3 regions of the Georgenia phoenicis genome follow, and region 3 is predicted to be linked to each of the others. Evidence: riboswitches for the same ligand, from Rfam matches in the RefSeq annotation. Region 3 holds a riboswitch; each other region holds the start of a gene.
What was found. A riboswitch is a leader RNA that binds a small molecule or an ion and turns the genes downstream of it on or off. The one in region 3 is predicted to bind cyclic di-AMP.
Positions count from the first base shown of each region.

Region 1: it holds a riboswitch for cyclic di-AMP, as region 3 does, so the genes downstream of both, AA0005_RS16975 (C40 family peptidase) here and AA0005_RS13175 (C40 family peptidase) in region 3, are expected to answer to the same signal.
Region 2: it holds a riboswitch for cyclic di-AMP, as region 3 does, so the genes downstream of both, AA0005_RS17320 (C40 family peptidase) here and AA0005_RS13175 (C40 family peptidase) in region 3, are expected to answer to the same signal.

Region 1 covers NZ_CP154855.1:3,594,828-3,599,274, forward strand. Annotated here, with positions in the region: gene AA0005_RS16955 (hypothetical protein) at 1-541, opposite strand, end outside; gene AA0005_RS16960 (hypothetical protein) at 669-824, opposite strand; gene AA0005_RS16965 (class E sortase) at 824-1,543, opposite strand; gene AA0005_RS16970 (hypothetical protein) at 1,666-2,085, opposite strand; gene AA0005_RS16975 (C40 family peptidase) at 2,337-3,038, opposite strand; cyclic di-AMP (ydaO/yuaA leader) riboswitch at 3,183-3,357, opposite strand; gene AA0005_RS16980 (four-helix bundle copper-binding protein) at 3,574-3,975, shown strand; gene AA0005_RS16985 (cytochrome c biogenesis protein ResB) at 4,160-4,447, shown strand, end outside.
Region 2 covers NZ_CP154855.1:3,660,727-3,665,173, reverse strand. Annotated here, with positions in the region: gene AA0005_RS17330 (ABC transporter substrate-binding protein) at 1-24, opposite strand, end outside; gene AA0005_RS17325 (iron dependent repressor, metal binding and dimerization domain protein) at 328-1,014, shown strand; cyclic di-AMP (ydaO/yuaA leader) riboswitch at 1,166-1,346, shown strand; gene AA0005_RS17320 (C40 family peptidase) at 1,349-2,191, shown strand; gene AA0005_RS17315 (universal stress protein) at 2,322-3,251, shown strand; gene ddaH (dimethylargininase) at 3,336-4,154, shown strand; gene AA0005_RS17305 (hypothetical protein) at 4,168-4,447, opposite strand, start outside.
Region 3 covers NZ_CP154855.1:2,767,153-2,771,599, forward strand. Annotated here, with positions in the region: gene AA0005_RS13165 (TlpA family protein disulfide reductase) at 1-380, shown strand, start outside; gene AA0005_RS13170 (cytochrome c biogenesis CcdA family protein) at 384-1,169, shown strand; gene AA0005_RS13175 (C40 family peptidase) at 1,217-1,915, opposite strand; cyclic di-AMP (ydaO/yuaA leader) riboswitch at 2,060-2,234, opposite strand; gene AA0005_RS13180 (four-helix bundle copper-binding protein) at 2,439-2,840, shown strand; gene AA0005_RS13185 (cytochrome c biogenesis protein ResB) at 3,028-4,447, shown strand, end outside.

The DNA.
Region 1 (4,447 bases), 830 kb from region 3:
TCAGACGCGGCGGAATGATGAACAGGAACACCGCGATGCCGACCAATACGGCCAGCGTTGCCAAGACCTCCGGGCCGTTGAGCACGGCCACAAGTGGCCCGGCCAGCACGATCGCGACGGCCGCCGGACGGACGAGCACGCCGGCCACGAGGAGGACACCCACGACCGCTTGCGGCACGAGCAGCAGAGTGCCTCCAACACCATCCGGCACGTGAATGCCGGGGTCGAGGATCGCGCGGTCAAAGGCAAGCACGAGGAGGCTGACGCCCAGGTGCGCGGCCAAGAGACGCGGCACCCACGGGACCAGCCGTGCGAGGTGGCGCGTCGGCGACAGAGCGCGCAGCTCGGGAACCGGCAACCGGGCGGCGAGCACGCGCCAGACGACCGCCACGAGCACGGCGACCGTCACGCCGACCAGGACTCCCGGTCGCAAGAGCGCCGAGAGGTCGACCGGGTACGCGCCCGGATCGCTCACGAACCACTCCTGGTGGGCGGCCGCGGGGCTCGGCAGCCCAACGATCACGGCCGTGGCGGCGAGCACGGGAGCACCGCGGGGGACAAGGCGGGATGGGGTCACGTCGCTCCTGTGAGAGTGGTCGGCGATCACGACTGCAAGACCGCTAAGTGGTTCGCTGTCGACGCGTCCTGCGGCACGGGCACCGGTGCGGTCACCCGACCGTGTTGGTGAAGAGCCCGATGTCGTCCACGATGGAAGGGAAGATCCAGGTGAAGAGCGCCGCCACCGCAACCACGGCGAGAAGCACCGCCTCGATCGCCTTGAGCCAGTGTGGCCCGGGCAGCGTCCTCCAGATCGCGGGGTACATCAGGGTGCCTCCATGAGTCGTGTGGGTGCCCCGCCCGCGCGGGGGTACCACTCGGTGAGCTCTCCGTGGGTGATCCAGCGCTGCGCGGCGGAGTAGAGCGGGTGGCACGTCGTCAACGTGATGAGACGTCTGGTCGGTTCCACCCCGGGCTGCCCCGGCACGGGGGCGAGGACATCGACACGGTCCGGGGTCACGATGTAGTCCTCGGTGACGCGGTAGACGAACCAACCCTCTGCGGTCTCCACGACGATGGTGTCCCCGGGTCGGAGCTCCTCGACGTGGCGGTAGGGAGCGCCGAAGCTCTGCCGGTGTGCAGCGGTGGCGAAGTTGCCGACCCCGCCGGGCATCGCGGTCTGTGGGTAGTGCCCGATGTTGCCGTCGTTCAAGACGGTGGTCACGTCGACCCCTTCGGCGAGGGGAACCGCGTAGTCCTGGCCCCACCTCGGCACGTAGACGATGCCGAAGACGTCCGTCGGACCGGGTGGCGTCACGGCCGGTGGAGGCTGATCGCTCAGCGTCGGGTTCTCCGGCGCGACGGAAAGGTCGGATTGTGTCTCACGCCCTGGTGCGCCGCCGATGCTGGTCCGAAACTGCTCGACCGTCGCCTCCTGCTGCCGCCCGGCGACGACGTCTGTCCACCACAGCTGCCACACGACGAACAGGGCGGCCAGGACCCCGAGCGTCAGCATCACCTCTCCGGCGACACCGATGGCGCGCATGCCGATGGACGGCCTCCGCCCCGGGCCCGATCCGGTCGGCGCTGAGGCAGAGGGGCCACCTGGTGCGGCGTCGTCGGACAGCTCACGAGCCGGAGCGACGGCAGGCTCCGGGCTGCCCGTCCTCACGGTTCGTGGTGAACGTCGTGATCAACGGAGTCGGTGACCTCGGGCGTCGCCGACTCGAACGACGCACTGATCTGGGGGCCGATGACGAACGAGGACAGTGCGAACATGCCCCCGAACACCGCCAGCGCGATCGCAGGCGCCCACCAGCTGGCGAAGCGACGCTTGAGCTTGACGAGCATCGGCACCGACGCGACCAGCCCGAGGACCCCGAAGAGGGCCGTACCGCCCGCACCGGCCACTAGGGCGGTGCCCACGAGAGGACCCGCGTGGTGCAGGAGGTGGGGTGCCAGCCCGACCACGCCACCGACCGTCCCGGTGATGACCGTCCATACCGTCCTGCGGGGCTTCCCACCTGCCACGTCAAGTTGTGGCGCCGACGTGGCGTCGATTGCTGTCGAGTGTGGGACGGCCGTCATGGCCCAAAGCGTCCTCCACCTGGTGGAGGGTTTCGGTAGAGAGACGATTAAGGATCGATGTAGTGCGCAGGCGCTGGTGCTCCCGATGGAGGTCAGCGTCCTCTCCCGCTTCCGCGCCGAGAGCCGTCAGCCAGACGATGCCTTCGGGGCGGGGAACTGTCGGCACGGTGAATGTGTCGGGCCCGGTGCGGAGAAACGAGTGGTGGTCCGCAGCCAGTGCCGGCTGCGGACCACCACTCGTGGCGCCGTGCTCAGCCCACGCGGATGAACGTGGGGTTGGGCTTGTAGATGTCGCGTACCGACAGCGGGTTACCCGGGCTGAAGGCCGCGATGTACTGTCCATCGCCCACGTAGATCCCCACGTGCCCGGGCCACCACACCAGGTCACCGGGCTGGGCCTGCGAGGCGGAGACCTGCGTGCCCGCGTTGCGCTGCGCCGCGGAGGACCGCGGGATGGAGATGCCTGCCTGGGCGTAGACGTACTGGGTGAAGCCCGAGCAGTCGAAGCCCGCCGGGGTCGCACCGCCCCACACGTAGGGGGTGCCGATGTACCGGTAGGCGATGTCCAGCACCGCGTTGCCCGACGTGTTGGCCGGCGGGGCCTCACTGCGGGTCGCCGAGCGTGACGCCGAGGTGGTCTCCCGCTCGATGCCGGTCGCCGCCGCCGCCGTGGTCGTCGTCGTGGTCGATGCGGCCGCCTGCCCCTGCGGGATCGTCAGCACCTCACCGACCCGGATCAGCGCCTGCGCGTTCAGGCCGTTGGCCGCGATGATCGCCGAGATGGTGCTGTCGTAGCGCTGCGCCAGCTTCCACACGGTGTCCCCGGCGGCGACGGTGTGGGTGACCTCCGCCGCCTCGGTGCCGCTGGCCTGGGTGGTCGCCGCTGCCTGGGTGTCGACCACTGGGGGGTCGGGGTGGACCGGCTCCATCGCGGAGGCGGTGGTGGTGGCCATGGTCAGCACCAGGCCGGAGGAGGCCGCGGCGAGCGCGGCGCGGCGCGCGGCCGGGCCCGTCAGGCACGGACCCAGCGATGAGAAAACGGTGACGGGACGGCCCTCGGCGCGGTGCCGTCCACGGGTGGGGCTAGATGTCACGGGTAAACCTCTCCAAAGCGCCTACGAGGTCAGCTGTCGGGTTCGGGTAGGAGCACACCCGGCTCAGGCATCGAGCTTCACCCCAAGGACCTGCACGCAGGCCCACATCGGGTTCCCCGTCCCTGCCACGGACGATCGAGGACCACGGTGCGGTGGCAGGGCTCGGCGTCCGCACGCGGGCTTCCCGTGAAGGGGGACGAGAAGCAAGAGCGACGCTACACACGCCCAGGCCCAGAATCACGATTCGATAACGGCTCGACGGGAAGACTTCATCAAACCTTCATCGTCATCACCCGTTCCTGCGGCTGCAGGCCCACGGCGACCCCCCTAGCGTCGTAAGCCCGCACCCGTCATGACTGTCCGCGGGGATAGCGACTGACGAAGGAGCACGACAATGAGAACCGCCGAGATGATGAACACCTACCCGGCCGAGATCAACCTCGACCGGGACCTGCTCGCCAGGGTGGTGGACACCGTGGTGGCCTGCTCTCAGGCCTGTACCGCCTGCGCCGATGCCTGTCTGAGCGAGGACATGGTCGACGAGCTGCGCAAGTGCATCCGCACCAACCTGGACTGCGCCGACATCTGCGACACCACCGCACGCGTGCTGTCCCGGCACACCGGCTACGACGCCAACCTCACCCGCGCCATGCTCCAGGCCTGCATCCAGGCCTGCCGCTCCTGCGGGGATGAGTGCGCGGCCCATGCCGGCCACCACGAGCACTGCCGGATCTGCGCCGAGGCCTGCCGGGCCTGCGAGCAGGCCTGCAACGAGCTCCTCGCCGCCATCGGCTGAGGACCCGCCCCGCGGCCAGCCGGCGCGCATCGCCACGCAGCAACCGGCGCGTCTTAACCGAACCTTAACCGGCATTCCCGGCCTTTCCGGGCTGTGGGTTAGCGTCCCTGGGTGTGCGCATGTCCCCAGTCAATGGTCCCGTGAGGGCGGTGTGATGGTCTGCCGTCCCGCCGGTCTGCGGACCATGGACGAGGCACAGGGCACGGCGCCCCAGCCACCGGCCCCCGCCGGGATCGGTGTGCGCGGCTGGCTGCGCTGGGCGTGGCGCCAGCTCACCTCGATGCGGGTGGCGCTGCTGCTGCTCATGCTGCTCGCGCTGGCCGCCCTGCCCGGCGCGTTCATCCCGCAGATCCCCCAGGACCCCGCCGGCGTGGCCACCCTGCGCGCCGACCGGCCCGAGCTGGCCACCTGGCTCGAGCGCGCGGGCCTGCTCGACATTTACGCCGCACCGTGGTTCGCCGCGATCTACCTG
Region 2 (4,447 bases), 890 kb from region 3:
GACTCGCGTCAGGGTCTTATCCATGGAGGACCTTTCGTCGTGGCCCGGATCGGCGTGTGTCACCGGCCACGGCCGGACTCACGTCGCCGACGCTCCGGGCCGAGGGGTGGTTCGGCTCAGGAGCAGGACGGACAACACACGAGGGACGCGCGGCACGCCGCGGAGGCGGGGGCGACGTCGGTCATGGTCCTCCCATCGTCCCACAGGGCCGCGCGACTGAGACTGTGCCGATCAGCACGCGGACGAGGGACGGCTCCGGGATCGCCCACGCCGGTCAGTGGCTCGGCCTATCCTCGGGGGCAGGAGCGAGGAGATGGGCAGCAACGCATGAGTGACCTGATCGACACCACCGAGATGTACCTCAAGACGGTCTACGAGCTGGAGGAGGAGGGCGTGGTGCCCATGCGGGCGCGCATCGCCGAGCGCCTCGGCCACTCCGGACCGACGGTGTCGCAGACGGTGGCCCGCATGGAGCGCGACGGGCTGCTCCACCTCGAGGAGGCCCGGCGCATCCGCCTGTCCGACCTCGGCCACGAGCGCGCCACCCAGGTCATGCGCAAGCACCGCCTCGCCGAGCGGCTGCTCACCGACGTCATCGGGCTGGACTGGGAGTACGTCCACGAGGAGGCGTGCCGCTGGGAGCACGTGATGAGCGAGCAGGTCGAGCACCGGCTCGTCGCCCTGCTCGACCACCCGCACCACGACCCCTACGGCAACCCCATCCCCGGGCTCGCCCAGCTCGGCGAGCACGGCCTGGCACCCGTCGACCCGCCGCTGCAGGCCCTCGCCGCTACCGTCGGCCCCGCGAGCGTGGACGTCGTGCTGCGCCGCATCGGGGAGCCCCTCCAGGTGGACGTCGAGCTGCTCTCCCGCTTCTCCGAGGCCGGGGTGCGCCCCGGGGCGCGGCTGAGCGTCCAGCGCGGCGCCGGCTTCGTCTCCCTGCAGGCCGAGGGCTCCGAGCTCGTCCTCGACGTCGCCGAGGACGTCACGCGCCACCTCTTCGTCGACGCTTGAGAAGCCCGGAATCATGCGGTTCTGACCGCCCCACAGGTGTGTCCCGGGCCATGTGACACACATCGTCGTAACCGGAACGTGACAATTGGTGAGGCGCTCGGGTAGTGTCCCACTCGCTGCTCACGCCCTCCAGTGAGAAGCCCATGGACGGAGCCCAACCCTGCCGCCGCCCGTGGTCCCTTGAGAACGACCGTCGGCAGGGGCGGGGGAACCAGGTAGTGGCGGTCGGCTCCGGTCGGCCCCTAGGGGTGAAGCCCGTCCGCAAGGACGGGCCGGGTGATCTCCCACCCGAACCCGACAGCTCACCTCGTCGGCAACACAGGAGAGGCTCTTCGTGACCGTCACCACGCCCGGGGCGCGCCACCGCGCAGCGTGCCGCCCCACCACCCCCCTGACCGCACTCGGTCAGGCCGTCGCCGGCCCCGCCGCTCGCCGTGGCATGCTCGTCGCCGCGTCCTCGGGTCTGGCCCTGACCATGGCCGCCAGCAGCGCCGTCGCCGCGCCGGAGGGCTCCTCCCTCCCGCAGGTCGACGTCTCCGCGCTGTCGAGCCAGGCGCGCACCGCGCTCACGGTCAGCCCGACCGTGTCCGTGCCCGCCCACGTCGACTTCGCCGTCGCCGACCTCGCCGTCGACGCGACCCCGCCGAAGACGACGGTCACCGAGGACAGCGACCCGATCGCCGAGCACATCGCCGAGGAGGCTGCCGCGCAGGAGGCTGCTGCCGCCGCCGAGGCGCAGGCCCTGGCCGCCGCGCGCACCACCGAGACCGCCTCCCGCAGCGGCGCGCCCGCCGCCGTCGCCGGCGAGACCGCCGTCGCCCCCGCGCCGGCCGCCTCCGGCAACGCCATCGTCGACATCGCCTTCCGCTACGTCGGCACCCCCTACGTCTGGGGCGGCGCCAGCCCGGCCGGCTTCGACTGCTCCGGCTTCACCTGGTACGTCTTCCAGCAGGCGGGCATCAGCATCCCGCGCAGCTCGAGCGCCCAGGCCGGCGCCGGCACCGTCGTGTCCGCCGCCGAGGCGCAGGCCGGTGACCTCGTGTGGTGGCCCGGTCACGTCGGCATCTACCTGGGCGACGGCCAGCACATCGCGGCCCGCAACCCCTCCAAGCCCCTGCAGGCCGGTCCGATCTCGGACGTCGGCCGTGGCACCCCCACCTTCATCCGGGTGGGCTGAGCCCAGCAACGCTCGTCGGACGGGCCCGCACCGAGTCGGTGCGGGCCCGTCCGCGTCCCGCCCCGAAGTGCCGCCACGCCGCGCGCGAGGGAGCACAATGGGGGCAACGGCTCCCGACCTGGAGGGTGACATGCCCCGCGAGAACGTCGTCATCGTCGGTGTGGACGGCTCGGAGACGAGCACGGCCGCGCTCGACTGGGCAGCGGCCGAGGCGCGCCGCCTCGGCTGGCGCCTGCACGTCGTGTGCGCCTACGCGGTTCCCGCCTTCACGGTCGCCTCGCTCGACGGCGGCTTCGCGGCCGTCGACGACTCCGCCATCCAGGCAGGTGCGCAGGCCGTCCTCGACGAGGCCGTCCTGCGGGTGGGCGAGGACATCGAGGTCACCTCCGCCCTCGAGCTCGGGGACCCGACCGGTGTGCTCGTCGAGCTCTCCCGCCAGGCCGGGCTCGCCGTCGTCGGCACCCGCGGCGGCGGCGGCTTCGCCGACCGCCTCCTCGGCAACGTCTCCTCCTCCCTGCCCGCCCACGCCCACTGCCCCACCGTCGTCGTGCCCCGCACCCCGGAGGGCCAGCCCGGCTTCACCCCCGTGCGCCGCATGGTCGTCGGGGTGGACGGCTCCGAGTCGGCCACCATCGCGCTGCGCCGCGCGGTGGACGAGGCCGTGCTGTGGGACGCCCACCTCACCGCCGTCGCCGCCGTCCCGATCGGTGGCGGCTCCGGCTCCCTCGCCTGGCTGCCCGCCGCCGTCGACCGCGACGACGTCCTCGCCGACGTCAAGGTCGGTCTCAACGTCGCCGTCGAGCGGGCCGTGGAGGGGCGCGAGGTGCGCATCAGCCAGCACGCCCTCGACGGGAATGCCGCCGCCCTCCTCGCCGAGTTCTCGACGGCGGTCGACCTCGTCGTCGTCGGCTCCCGCGGCCGCGGCGGCTTCGCGGGCCTGCTCATGGGCTCGACCAGCCAGGCCGTGCTCCACCACGCCGTCTGCCCCGTCATGGTCGTCCCCGCCCGCTCCGTGCGCGAGGAGGCGAGCCCCACCGACGTCCCGTGGCGCCGCCGCTGACGTGTCGAGGCTCACGCGCCCACGTCCGCCGCTGCGCCCGGGTGTGCCTAGGCTCTAGGCACACCCGAGACGAAAGGGGCTGCCGTGCGGCCAACCCGCCACGCGACGCCTCGGCACTTCCTCATGTGCCGGCCGACGTACTTCACCGTGAGCTACGAGATCAACCCGTGGATGCACCCCACCGTGCCGACCGACACGGACCTGGCGGTCGCGCAGTGGCAGGAGCTCCACGACACCTATGTCCGGCTCGGCCACCGCATCGAGCTCATCGACCCGATCGAGGGACTGCCGGACATGGTCTACGCCGCCAACGGCGGCCTCGTGAGCGACGGCGTCATGTACACCGCGAAGTTCACCTACCCCCAGCGCATGCCCGAGGGGCCCGCCTACGCGCAGTGGTTCGCCGACCGGGGCTACCGCGTGCACGAGGCCACCGAGACCAACGAGGGTGAGGGCGACATCCTCACCGTGGGGAACTACGTGCTCGCCGGCACCGGCTTCCGCACCTCCACCGCCTCGCACACCGAGCTGCAGGAGGTCATCGGCAAGCCGGTCATCACCCTCCAGCTCGTCGACCCGCGGTTCTACCACCTCGACACCGCGCTCATGGTGCTGTCCGACACGGAGATCGCCTACTACCCGCAGGCCTTCAGCGAGGGCAGCCGCCGGGTGCTCGAGCGGCTCTTCCCCGACGCCGTCATCGCCACCGAGGCCGACGCCGTCGTCCTCGGGCTCAACGGGGTGAGCGACGGCCGCCACGTCATCCACAACCCGCGCGCCGCCGACCTGGCCGCGGCGCTCGCCGAGCGGGGCTTCGAGCCCATCGGCATCGACACCTCCGAGCTGCTCAAGGGCGGCGGCGGGGCCAAGTGCTGCACGCTGGAGATCCGCGCGGCTCAGTAGCCGTCCGCGCCCGTCAGCCCGGCCAGCCGGCCTGGCGGGCGCGGTCCAGCCAGCCGAGGTCGACGGCGGAGGCGGGTGCGCCGGCGGCGACCTCGACCACCCGCCGGGCGTCCTCCACCACGGGGGAGTCGACGACGCCGTCCCACAGCTCGCCGAGCACGGCACGGGCGTCCTCGGCCGCGGAGAGCAGGAAGCTGCGCGCGGCCTCGATCGCGGCGAGGGTCTGCGCCGCGGCGTCCGCGTGCTCGCGCAGCGCGAGGGCGACGTCCTCGACCCGGTCCGCGCCGCGGGTC
Region 3 (4,447 bases):
ACCTGAGCCAGTGGCGCGGGGAGGTGGTGGTGGTCAACTTCTGGTATGCCGCCTGCCCGCCGTGCCGCGCCGAGGCCGGGGACCTGGGGGCCATCTACGAGGACTACACCCCCCAGGGGGTGCAGCTGCTCGGGGTCAACCCCCGCGACGACGCGGCCACCGCCCAGGCCTTCGAGCGCACCTTCCAGGTCCCCTACCCCTCCATCCACGACCAAGGGGCCGCGGCCGTGGCCGCCTTCCAAGGACTCGTGCCACTCCAGGCCATGCCCACCACCGTGGTCCTGGACCGCCAGGGCCGGGTCGCGGCCCGCATCATGGGCCAGATCGACCCCACCATGCTGCGCGGCCTCATCGACGACACCCTCGCCGAGACGGCCTGAGCGATGGACCAGCTCGGCTCCTTCTTCGCCGGCACCGTGCTCACCGGCCCCATGCTCGCCGCGCTCCCCGTGGCCGCGATCGCCGGATTTATCTCCTTCGCCTCCCCGTGCGTGTTGCCCCTGCTGCCTGGGTACGTCGGCTACCTCAGCGGCATGGCCGGGGCCACCACCCCCGGCGCCCGCCTGCCTGGCGGGCAGCAGACCAAGGTCCGTGACGGGCGGCTCCTGGCCGGGGTACTGCTCTTCGTCGCCGGCTTCACCGCCGTGTTCGTCCTGCTCGGCGTCGTCTTCGCCTGGCTGGGGATCCTGCTCGCGCCCTGGCTCGACCTCACCACCCGCATCTTCGGCGCGCTGGTCGTGCTCATGGGCCTGGCCTTCATGGGCTACGTCCCATTCATGCAACGCGACCGCCGCCTGCACCTGACCCCCCGGCAGGGCCTGTGGGGAGCGCCGCTCCTCGGTGTCGTGTTCGGGCTGGGCTGGGCGCCCTGCATGGGCCCCACCCTGGCCGCGGTCCTCAGCCTCGCCTTCAGCGAGGCCGATCCCGCCCGCGGCGGGGTCCTCGTGTTCGCCTACAGCCTCGGCCTCGGTGTCCCGTTCGTCGCCGGGGCGATGCTGCTGTCCCGCTCGACCCGCGCACTGGGTTTCCTGCGCCGCCACCGCCGCGCGTTCCAACGCCTCGGCGGCGGGCTGCTCGTCCTGCTCGGACTCGCGATGGTCACCGGGCTGTGGATCTGGGTGTCGGGCTACCTGCAGGGCCTCGTCGCCAACTTCCAGACCCTCGTCTGACCCGGGCCGGTGGTGGCCCGCAGCCAGCTGCGGGCCACCACCGCTGCTCAGCCCACCCGGATGAACGTCGGGTTGGCCTTGTAGATGTCACGCACCGACAGCGGGTTACCCGGGCTGAAGGCCGCGATGTACTGCCCCTCACCCACGTAGATCCCCACGTGCCCGGGCCACCACACCAGGTCACCGGGCTGGGCCTGGGAGGCGGAGACCTGCGTGCCCGCGTTGCGCTGCGCCGCGGAGGACCGCGGGATGGAGATGCCCGCCTGGGCGTAGACGTACTGGGTGAACCCCGAGCAGTCAAAGCCCGCCGGGGTCGACCCGCCCCACACGTAAGGGGTGCCGACGTACCGGTAGGCGATGTCAAGGACAGCATTGCCCGACGTGTTGGCCGGCGGGGCCTCGCTGCGGGAAGCCGAGCGCGAGGCCGAAGCAGCCTCCCGCTCAGTGACCGCCGTCGACGTCGTCGCCGACACGCTCGCCTGCCCCTGGGGGATCGTCAGCACCTCACCGACACGGATCAGCGCCTGCGCGTTCAGACCGTTGGCGGTGACGATCGCCGAGATCGTACTGTCGTAGCGCTGCGCCAGCTTCCACACGGTGTCACCGGAGACGACGGTGTGGGTGACCTCCGCGGTCTCGGTACCACTGGCCTGCGCACTCGCCGTCGGGGTATCGCTGGCCTGGGTGCCGACCACCGGCGGGTCGGGGTGGACCGGCTCCATCGCAGAGGCGGTGGTCGTGGCCATGGTCAGCACCAAACCGGAGGAAGCCGCGGCAAGCGCGGCACGACGCGCGGCCGGACCCGTCAAGCACGGACCCAGTGATGAGAAAACGGTAACGGGACGGCCCTCGGCACGGTGCCGACCACGGGTGTGGCTAGATGTCACGGGTAAACCTCTCCAGGGCGCCTACGAGGTCAGCTGTCGGGTTCGGGTAGGAGCACACCCGGCTCAGGCATCGAGCTTCACCCCAAGGACCTGCACGCAGGCCCACATCGGGTTCCCCGTCCCTGCCACGGACGATCGAGGACCACAGTGCGGTGGCAGGGCTCGGCGTCCGCACGTGAGCTTCTGCGATGAAGGGGGCAAGAAGCAGAAGCGACGCTACACACGCCAACCCCAGGATCACGGTTCGATAACGGCCCTACGGGAAGAGTTCATCAAACCTTCATCAACATCACGACTCCTGCCCAGGCACCCCCCGGGCACCCCGCGTAACGTCGCAAGCCCGCACCGACACGGGGCAAGCAATCAGAGATGGAGGAAGACAATGAGAACCGCGGAGATGATCACCACCCACCCCGGCGAGATCGGCCTCGACGTCGACCCGCTCGCGCGGGCGATCGAGGCCCTGGTGGCGTGTTCCCAGGCCTGTACCGCCTGCGCGGACGCCTGCCTCAGCGAGGACATGGTCGACCAGCTGCGCAAGTGCATCCGGACCAACCTCGACTGCGCCGATATCTGCGACACCACAGCCCGCGTGCTGTCCCGGCACACCGGCTATGACGCCAACCTCACCCGCGCCCTGCTCCAGGCCTGCATCCAGGCATGTCGCTCCTGCGGGGATGAGTGCGCTGCCCATGCCGGCCACCATGAGCACTGCCGCATCTGCGCCGAGGCCTGCCGTGCCTGCGAGCAGGCCTGCACCGAGCTCCTCGCCACCATCGGCTGACGACGCCCGCACCACAGCCCCGACCGTCGCGTCGCCACACCGAAACCGACGCATCTTAATCAAACCTTAACCGGCATTCCCGGTCTTTCAGGACGGTGGGTTAGCGTCCCCGTGTGTGCACGGGTCCCCGGTCGTCGGCTTACGTGAGGACTGTGTGATGGTCTACCGTCCCGCCGGTCTACGGACGATGGATGAGGCACCGGGCACTCCGTCCCAGCCCCCGGCTCCCGGCGGAATCGGTGTGCGCGGCTGGCTGCGCTGGGCCTGGCGCCAGCTCACCTCGATGCGGGTGGCGCTGCTGCTGCTCATGCTGCTCGCCCTGGCCGCGCTGCCCGGGGCGTTCATCCCGCAGATCCCGCAGGATCCCGCCGGCGTGGCCACCCTGCGCGCCGACCGGCCCCAGCTCGCCACCTGGCTCGAGCGCCTTGGCCTGCTCGACATCTACGCCGCGCCCTGGTTCGCCGCGATCTACCTGCTGCTGTTCATCTCCCTCATCGGCTGCATCCTGCCGCGCACCAAGGCCCACATCACCGCGCTGCGCGCGGCACCCTCCCGTGTCCCGCGCCGCCTGACCCGCTTCCCGGTCCGTGACACGCACATGACGACGGCGTCCCCCGAGGAGGTGACCGGGGCGGTCCGCTCGGCGCTGGGCCGCCGCTTCCGGGTGGCCGTGACCGCGGAAGGGATCAGCGCCGAACGTGGCTACCTGCGCGAGACCGGCAACATCGTCTTCCACCTGTCCCTGATCGGGGTGCTCGTCGCCCTGGGTGCCGCGCAGCTGGTCGCCTACCGCGGGCAGGCCGTCGTCGTCGAGGGTCGCACCTTCGCCAACGCCCTGGTCGACTACGACACCTTCACCCCCGGGACACTGGTCACGGGCGACGACCTCGAGCCCTTCACCTTCTCCCTGACCGAGCTCACCTCCCGGTTCACCGTCGACGCCCAGGCCCGCGACTTCGCCGCCCGGGTCGTGGTCACCGAGCCTGACGGCCGGCGCTACGAGGACACCATCCGGGTCAACTACCCGATCAACGCAGCCGGCGCGAACATCTACCTGGCCGGCAACGGCTTCGCCCCCCACCTGACCGTGCGTGACGCCGAGGGGCAGGTGGCGTTCTCCCAGCCGGTGCCCTTCCTGCCCGAGGACGACTTCTACACCTCCCGCGGTGTGGTCAAGGTCCCCGACGTCTCCCCCGGCCTGGACCAGCTCGGCTTCACCGGCTACCTGCTGCCCACTGCCATGTCCGAGGAGGACGGGCTGCGCTCGGTGCACCCCCAACCCAACGCACCGCTCATCGTCCTGGAGGTCTACACCGGTGACCTCGGCCTGGACCAGGGCATCCCGCAGAACGTCTACCAGCTCGACACCGACAACATGACCCAGGTGATGGACGGCGCCGAAGAGGTCAAGATCCTCATCGCACCCGGTGAGGAGGTCGAGCTCCCCGACGGGCTGGGCACCATCTCCTTCGAGTCCCTGCCCCGCTTCGCGGCCATCGACCTGCGCTACGACCCCACCCTCCCCCTCCTGCTGGTCTCCTCCCTCGCGGCCATGGCCGGCCTGTCCGCCTCACTGTTCGCCCCCCGCCGCCGGCTGTGGGTCAAGA